Regions from separate parts of the Alistipes intestinihominis genome, predicted to be linked through region 2. Evidence: riboswitches for the same ligand, from Rfam matches in the RefSeq annotation. Region 2 holds a riboswitch; the other holds the start of a gene.
What was found. Region 2 has a riboswitch for cobalamin ahead of WMO46_RS06760 (PKD-like domain-containing protein). Riboswitches for the same ligand answer to the same signal wherever they lie in the genome.

Region 1: it holds a riboswitch for cobalamin, as region 2 does, so the genes downstream of both, nrdD (anaerobic ribonucleoside-triphosphate reductase) here and WMO46_RS06760 (PKD-like domain-containing protein) in region 2, are expected to answer to the same signal.

What each region holds. Positions count from the first base shown of each region.
Region 1 covers NZ_JBBMFL010000027.1:12,884-17,019, reverse strand. Annotated here, with positions in the region: gene nrdD (anaerobic ribonucleoside-triphosphate reductase) at 1-1,760, opposite strand, end outside; cobalamin riboswitch at 1,903-2,099, opposite strand; gene WMO46_RS15020 (S1/P1 nuclease) at 2,269-3,039, opposite strand; gene rho (transcription termination factor Rho) at 3,075-4,136, opposite strand, start outside.
Region 2 covers NZ_JBBMFL010000006.1:43,600-47,735, reverse strand. Annotated here, with positions in the region: gene WMO46_RS06760 (PKD-like domain-containing protein) at 1-1,732, opposite strand, end outside; cobalamin riboswitch at 1,842-2,053, opposite strand; gene WMO46_RS06755 (hypothetical protein) at 2,121-3,395, opposite strand; gene WMO46_RS06750 (glycoside hydrolase family 71/99 protein) at 3,419-4,136, opposite strand, start outside.

The DNA of each region.
Region 1 (4,136 bases), on a different contig from region 2:
TTGTCGATGACGTTCAGCGACTCGTCCTCCACGACGTAGAAATAGGAGTTGTAACAGTCGCGCGGCACCGCGTATCCGTCCTCGCGGTCCCATTTGGCGTGCTTTACGCCGACGTTCTCCGCCGGGATCATTTCGCAGTTGAACATCAGCTCTTTGGTGCGGTATTTCCGGTTGTAGCGCTCGATCAGCCCCAGTACCTCCTGCACGAACGCCGCGTATTCGTCGTTGTCGTTGATCGGAATGCCCAGAAACTCCGCGGCCTCGACCAGCCCGTTGACGCCGATGGTCAGATACTGGCGCGAAAGGTTGATGTAACCCGCGTCGAACAGCGGCAGCATGCCTTTGGCTTTCAGTTCTTTGAGATTCTCGTTGTAGGCTGTCTGCACCTTGTGCACCAGGTCCACGACCTCTTCCAGATATTTCAGGTAGTGCATGCCGTTCTTCGCGGCGTACTGGATGCAGCGGTTCAGGTTGATCGTCAGCACGCTTTTCGAACCGGTCGAGACGCCGCCGGCGCCCAGCGTGTAGCTGAATCCGTTGTCCTGAATCTCGTTCCGCAGGCGGCAACACGACGACAGCGAATCGGCGTTGTCGCTGATGTAGGTGAAGAACGAGTGCCCCGCGGCGTACATCTCGGCCGTGATGTCGCCCCACTCCTTGTCCATCACGTCGCCGTCCTTGGTGAGCAGCGCCATCGTCTCCACGGGGAAGGTCAGCACGGTCTTCGTCCGCTCCTTGTTGAACCACGTCATGAACCGCTTCTGCAACCACGACAGCGACTCCCAGTGGGGTTTCGAACCGTCCGGGAAAACGAACTCCCCGAAGAGCGACTCGAAATAGTAGCGGTCGTAGTAGGCGACGTTCCAGAACACGGCCTGGAAGTTGCGCGCTCCGGTCGGCTGGTTGATCGAGTAGACGATCTGCTCGAAACAGTCGGTGATCATCTTGTCGATCGTGCGGTGCTTTTTCGAGAGGTCCACCACTTCGTCGGCGCGCTTGTAGTAGTCCTCGCCGTACTCCTGTTCGATGAAGTAGTTCATGTACATCAGGAATTCGGGCGTGGCGCAGGCCCCCGAGAGCATCGACGACACGATGAAGACCATGTTGACGAATCCGCCGCAGAATGATTTGAGGTTCGTCGGGCGCGTCGAGTTGCCGCCGACCGACAGCGTGCCGTTCAGCAGCCACGGATACATCGTGATCGAGGCGCAGTAGTTGGCCATCGAGGTTTCGTCGTTCTTGTAGATGAAATGATCTTTCAGCAGGCGCAGATACTTGTCCGACAGCTCCTTGCCGTACATCTCCTTGATCCGGTCCGTGAGCAGGCGGCGGTTCAGGCGGATGAAGTTCTGCTTCGGCAGCTCGCCGATCAGCGTGGCGATGTTCTTGTTTTCGACGTTGGCGTTGGCGTCGTATTTCGAACCCGTAGCGGGGTTCTTGGCGTCGCAGTAGTCGGTCAGGAAGCGCAGCTTGTCGCGCTCTTCGCGGTCTTCGGAGTGCTTCTGGCGGTAGAGCATGTAGCTCTTGGCCACGGCGAAATAGCGCTCGGCCATCAGGGCCACCTCGACCTGGTTCTGAATCTCCTCGACCGACATGCCGTCGGACACGTGTACGCGGCTCAGCACCGACGTGAGGTCATCGTCGGTGGCGTATCCGCCGACCGAAAGGAACGCCTTGCTGATGGCGCGTTTGATCTTCTCGACCGAGAACGGCGCACGTTTGCCGTCGCGCTTGATGATGTAAAGTTCTGAAATACCCATATTCTTCTGAAATCCGTTATGTGTTTCATCCGTGCGGAAAGACGCTCCGCCCCTCTCCGCGCACGGCGGACAGGCCCGTCGGGTCTTCCTGAATGTCGTTTCGTAAAATCTTGTTCGGGTATCGCCCTATATCCCGAAGGCTGGTACCTTTTCCGGCAAGGCAGGTCTTCTGACTCGCTCCGTCCGCACGCCTTCCCGCCCTTGCGGACAGTGGCTCAGAGAGTGTGCGGACCGTTATGGAGCTTACAGCTACGGGAATAGTCCCTGATTTTCACAGGAGTTCCCTTTTGATCCCATGCCGGTTGCGACCGGCGGAGAACCTTGCACGGAAACAAATGTAGACATAGTTCCCCGACGGGCAAACGTCCTCCGCCATTTTTCTTCAACAAATTGTGAACAAAAAACGCGGATCGGCGTTGCAACCGCTTCCGGACGGGATTCGGACTGCGAAAACGAAAAACGCCCGCAGACCTCTCGATCCGCGGGCGTTTTCGTCGTCCGGACTCCCCTATCGGTAGATCTCGTTCAGCAGGCGCGCCAGGCGGTGTCCGCCGCGCAGGAACTGCTTCTCGATGACGGGCGTGTATTTGAAAATGTAGTCGTACTCGATCTTCGTGCCCTCGGGGCTCGAAGCATAGATCTCCTTGCAGATTTCATGCGTCTCCTTCGCCCAGTCGGCGGGCTCTCCGGCCGTGATCCCGGCTTTTTCCTCGTCGGTCAGCCGGTCGATCTGCTCCTTCCACTCGGTGTAGCTCCAGTTGTGAGCCGCTTCGGGCAGATTCGTGTCCCAGACCGAATGCAGGTTGGTTTCGCGGTTGAAGAACCGCACCGGACGCTGGTTGCCGCCCAGGTCGCTCAGACGCCCCAGGTGCATCGGGCAGTGCATGTCCCCTACCAGATGGATCAGCATTTTGAGATTCAGCGCCTCTTCGTCGGGGGCGAGTTTTCCCGATTTGAGTTTTTCGGTGATCTCGGTCACGGCTTTCAGCACGTCGCCATCGGGATTCTCGGGCATGCTTTCGATCGTTTCGCCCTCGTCCACATTGCGGTAGTGCCAGGTCTTCGAATAGGCGTATTCGGGCCAGTGGCTGGCGAAATCGAGCCAGTTGGCGAAGTAGACGGGAGAGTAGCCTCCCAACACTTTGTGAACCTTCTCGGCCGCTTCGGGTGTCAGGTGGCATTCGGCGATGTAAGCCGTAACGTCGTGCCCCTTCTGTCCCCATGCGGAGGCGCCGCGGGCGAAGAGCAGGCACATGCCTAAAAGCAGGTAGTTTTTCATGGATTCGGCGGGTGTTGCAGTTTCTGTACGCGTTATTAGTGGTTCATCGTGGCGAGGAACTCCTCGTTGGAATCCGTGAGGCTCATCTGTTTTTGCAGGAACTCCATGGCCTCCACGGGGGTCATGTCCGAAAGGTATTTGCGCAGCACCCACGTGCGGTTCATCACGTCGCGCGGCAGCAGCAGGTCTTCGCGGCGGGTTCCCGAGGCGATAACGTCCACGGCCGGGTAGACGCGCTTGTTGGAGAGTTTGCGGTCGAGCTGCAACTCCATGTTGCCCGTGCCCTTGAACTCCTCGAAGATCACTTCGTCCATCTTCGAACCGGTGTCGATCAGCGCCGTGGCGATGATCGTCAGCGAACCTTTCTCCTCCGTGTTGCGGGCCGCGCCGAAGAACCGCTTGGGTTTGTGCAGGGCGTTGGCATCGACACCTCCCGAGAGCACCTTGCCCGAAGCGGGCTGCACCGAGTTGTAGGCGCGTGCCAGACGGGTGATCGAGTCGAGGAAGATCACCACGTCGTGACCGCTTTCGACCATGCGCTTGGCCTTGTCGAGCACCATTTCGGCCACTTTCACGTGGCGCGAAGCCTGTTCGTCGAATGTAGAGGCCACGACTTCGGCCTTCACGTTGCGGGCCATCTCGGTCACCTCCTCGGGGCGCTCGTCGATCAGCAGGACGATCATGTAGACTTCGGGATGGTTGTCGGCGATGGCGTTGGCGATTGATTGCAGAAGCATCGTCTTACCCGTTTTGGGCTGGGCGACGATCAGCGCGCGCTGGCCTTTGCCGATGGGCGAAAAGAGGTCCACGATGCGGGTGGACATGTTGTTGTGGCCGTTGCCCGTGAGGCAGAATTTCTCGCTGGGGAACAACGGCGTCATGTATTCGAACTGCACGCGGTCGCGGATGTACTCGGGTTTGAGTCCGTTGATCTCGTTCACGCGTACCAGCGGGAAATATTTCTCGCCCTCCTTCGGGGGACGGATCGCGCCGTTCACCGTGTCGCCGGGTTTGAGTCCGAAGAGTTTGATCTGCGACGGGGAAACGTAGATGTCGTCGGGGGAATTGAGGTAGTTGTAGTCGGCCGAGCGGAGGAA
Region 2 (4,136 bases):
CATCCTCGAAGGCGAACACCTCGGTCGAAACCTCGCCCAACGCTCCGGAATTCTGGCTGATGCCGGTCTGGACCTTGATGAAGTCGATGTATTTGAGGTTGGCGGCGCTGCCGTCCGCATTCACTGCGTTGGAGATTCTGAAATAGTTTTTGCGCTGGTCGCCGTCGGAAATCTCTCCCGTGGCCTGGTCGTTGCCTGCGTTGTCGGCGTATCCCCAGTCGTAGGGGCGATTGAAGTAGTCGCCTGTGATCGGATGGCGCGTCGTGTTGGCGGCCAGCCGCGTGCCGTAGAGCGTGTACTTCTCGGCGTCGATCCATCCCGGGTAGTAGCTCTCTTGTGTGTGGCTGCTGTTCCGTTCGACTTTGCCCGCGTTGCCGCGGTTGTCTTTCCATTGGATGTCCGTGCCGGCGCTCTTCGGGCGGTAGTAGGTCATGGCGTAGGACGTGAGCGTTTCCGGTTTGCCGTATTCCGAACCTTTGAGCTCGTACCACTCGTCGTCGGGAAGCCCGTTGCCGTTAGTGTCCTGCATGACCCACACGATGCCCGGTTCGGACGACTGGGCGAACTGGTTGCCCGTGATCGAAAAGTCGTCGCCGCCCTTGTTTTCGATGCTGTGGTCGAATCCCACGACGATATATCCGCCCCAGGCCCCCAGCGACACATAGTAGTTCTTTTTCTCCTCGGCGTTTTGCCGGAGCAGTTCCTGAGCTTTGGATGCGGCCGCTTCCGCCGAAGTGATGTCTTTGAAACCGCCTTCGTTGATGAACTGCCCCGGAGCCGGAGTGTATTCGTAGACCTTGTCCGAGAACCGCCCGGTTCCGCCGGTACGCTTGTGCGACATTTCGTCGTCGCAGCAGGTCACCGCGACGGAGGCTGTCGCAGTCTGGCCGTCGTCGTCGGTGATTTTCACAGCGACCGTATAATCGCCTTTCGCCGCCGATTTGAAGCCGTAAACGGCTCCGTCGCCTTCGGCGGCGACCGGTTTTCCGTCCACCGTCCATTCGAATGTCGGATTGTGGAAATGTTCGAGGACGGGACGCAGGTAGAGCGTGCGGTCCCGCGATACGTTCCGGGTATCTGCCTTGCCGAACCGGAGGGAGGGCGCCGGGAAAACGGCTGTCACCGTGAAACGCTCCACGACCCGGACGGTGACGCTCGCTTCGTCTTCTCCGTCTTCGTTTTCGGCGCGCAGGGTCAGCTGATAGTCGCGCAAGTCGCTCTGTTTGAACGTGTAGGTCGCATCGGTTCCGGCCTTTTCACCGTCGAGCGTCCATTCGAAAGTCGCTCCGTCGCCGTTGGCGATCGTGGGGGCGATGACGGTTTCGCGTCCGGCTTCCACCTCCATCACCCGGTCGTCGCCGACGGGGAACGAGATCTCCGGGGGCAGCAGCCGGTTCACCTCGATGCGCAGCTCCTCTTCGGCTTTGCCGTTCGGGGTTTCGACGCGGAAGACGAGGAAATAGATGCCCGCTTCCCGGGCCTCGAACGTGAAAGTCGGTCCGGAGCCGGCCGGTTCGTCGTCGAGAATCCATGCGTAGACGGCGCCTTCGGCATTCTCGACCGTCGGGGCGATCGTCACCGATTTGCCGACCTTCACCGGATAAATGCCGTCGGGATTGTCCAGCGTGATGACGGGTTTGGGTCCGCCGTCCGTGATTACGTCGTCCTTGTTGCAGGAGGCGAGCAGCGCCAGGAGGAGGACTGCCGTTGAAAAACAGAGATTCCGGATCATATAGCTTGCCATTTTTTAGTCGTATGCACCGGACTCCGGACGGTGAAATCGACTGGACGGAAAAGTCGTATGACGAAGCTGCCGTTCGATCTCTGCCCGAAACCCGCGGGTGCGAATCCTTGTCAAGGCAGGTCTTCTGACTCGTCCCTGTTGCCGCGCCTTCCCGGCTTTCGGCCAGTGGCATAGCGTGCGGCAACCGTCGTCTCCCGCGAGGGGAGGGGACTTACAGCAGCAGGTACTGTTCCGGATTCTCACCGGATTCCCTTTTCATCGGGCGGGGTGCGTGCGATCCCCGTTCCGAAACCTTGCGGGACAAAGATACGAGAAAATCCGGAAAAAGCCGTGCGGGGTGCGGTTTTTTCCGGATTTTGTCCTGCGGACAGGGCGGCTACCACATGTAGAGCACCATGTCGCCCGGGTCGAGCGTCAGCGTGCGCTGGTCGTTCGAGGCCGGCTGCACGGAGCCGTCCTTGCGAATGCGGCGCACGTGCTCCTGCGTGCCGACATTGAGGTAGCACTTTTCGTTGATGTCGGTGTTGACCGCCATCATGAAATGGTAGCCGTGGTTCTCGAAGAACGAAATGCACGCCGTGTTGGTTTCGCGGCCCACCGACAGTTCGGTGATCTCGGCAGGGAGCTTGTCCAGGGCGCGGGTGTCCAGCGGCAGCGGGGTGCCGATGTGGTAGACGCCCGTTACTTTGTTGTCCAGGAAGACCCACGACAGTTTCTGGATCTCGTCGAGCACCGATTTCACGATGTCGTAGGTCTCGGTGCGGGTGCCGTCCTCGGCGATCGGCCCGTTGCGGTATTTCCAGAGTTCGGGATTCTCTACCGTCGGGGTCCAGTAAGTGAAGCATTGGAGCACCTGCGTGCCGTAGGCGAGGTTGCTGTAAGCCTGTAGGCGCAGGTCGTCCACCGTCGGCTGCGGGTAGCTGGTGTGGGGAACGGTGAGCATGAAGCTCCAGAAATCCATTCCCGAACGGAGCGCGCGGTCGCGGACGATTTCGAGACACTGATACCATTCGCCGAGGATCTGCCGCGGGCTGTCCGCGATGTTCGGGTCCTTGATGATCGGGTATTTGTCGAACGAGAGGAACGTGATTTCGGGAACCTCGGCCATGTAGCGGTCGATGTACTCGTTGTAGTCCTTCACGCCGAGGGCCGCATAATGTTCGGGGCCGCCTGTGGGGAAGATGTTCGCATAGCAGATGTGCTCGCGGTCCACGTGCCGGATGTCGGACATCATTTTGGACATGTTTGCGAACTGCGTCGGATGGGGTTCGTCCATGACGAAGTATCCGGCCAGCGCGGGATGGTCTTTCAGCCGGGTTACGGCGTCGAGACGCTTGCTCTCCGTATAGAGTTCGTCGCACTCTACGATGAGCTTGATACCGGTTTCGGCGGCGTAGTCGAGACATTTGAGTGCCGTTTCGACGTTGCCCATGCGCGAGTAGTTGAGCGTGATGCCCATCTGCTCGGCTTCGCGGAAACGTTCGACGCTGGCGTGAGAGGCGCGCACGCCGTGCCATGCCACCACGGGAATCTTCTCTGCGGCGGGGATTTGCGAGGGGTAGTTTTGCGATTTGCCGCCGTCGTCGTCCTTGCAGCCGGTGAAGGCTGCGAGCGATCCGGCGAGCAGTGCGGTCATGAGGAACTGTTTCATGGTTGAATCGGGGTATTGTCGGATTAATACTTGAATATATAGCGGTAGCGGAAACGGTCGCCCGGAGCCGAATCGCCGTCGCGCATGCACTCGCGGATGTCACCGTCGGTCACGGCGTTGTCGATCCATTTGAAATCGACCGTGAAGTTGCGCACGTCGGCGATGCCGAGCTCCCGGAGCGGGACGGCGATCTCCATCCGGTTGCCCGACACGGCATAGTCGATCGTCGCAGCCTCCTCCCAGTCCCAGCCTCCCTTCGAACGTTGGAGCGTGGTTCGGGTGTCATCCGTGACCTTGTTGTTAACGACCCATTGGAATCCTTCCCAGGCTGGCGCCGTGCTGCCTTTCACCGAAATGAAGAGCCGCATCCAGTTGCGCCCGGTGCGGGGCGTGATCGGATCGGCGGTCTCCACGTAGAAGAAGAGCGATTTGCAGTCGGTGGCCACTTTGGCGTAGCAGATGTCGTTGCGGCCGGTGTCGTTCGTGAGACTGAGGTTCTTGTAGCCGAAGCCCCAGTGGTTGCGTGCCCGGGTGTCGTCCGTGTAATCCTTGTAGCGGGTTCCGAGGGTCTCCCAGTCGTCGAATTTGCCGTCGATGGCGATCTTGTGGACTTCATTCACCGGCTCGACCGCAGCGACGCCCTTGTAACGGCGCACGTAGTCGGTCATGTAGTAATAGTAAACGTCTGTGAAATCGTCGGCACAGGGTTCGATGTCGCGGCTGAATTCGTGGTTGTAGCAG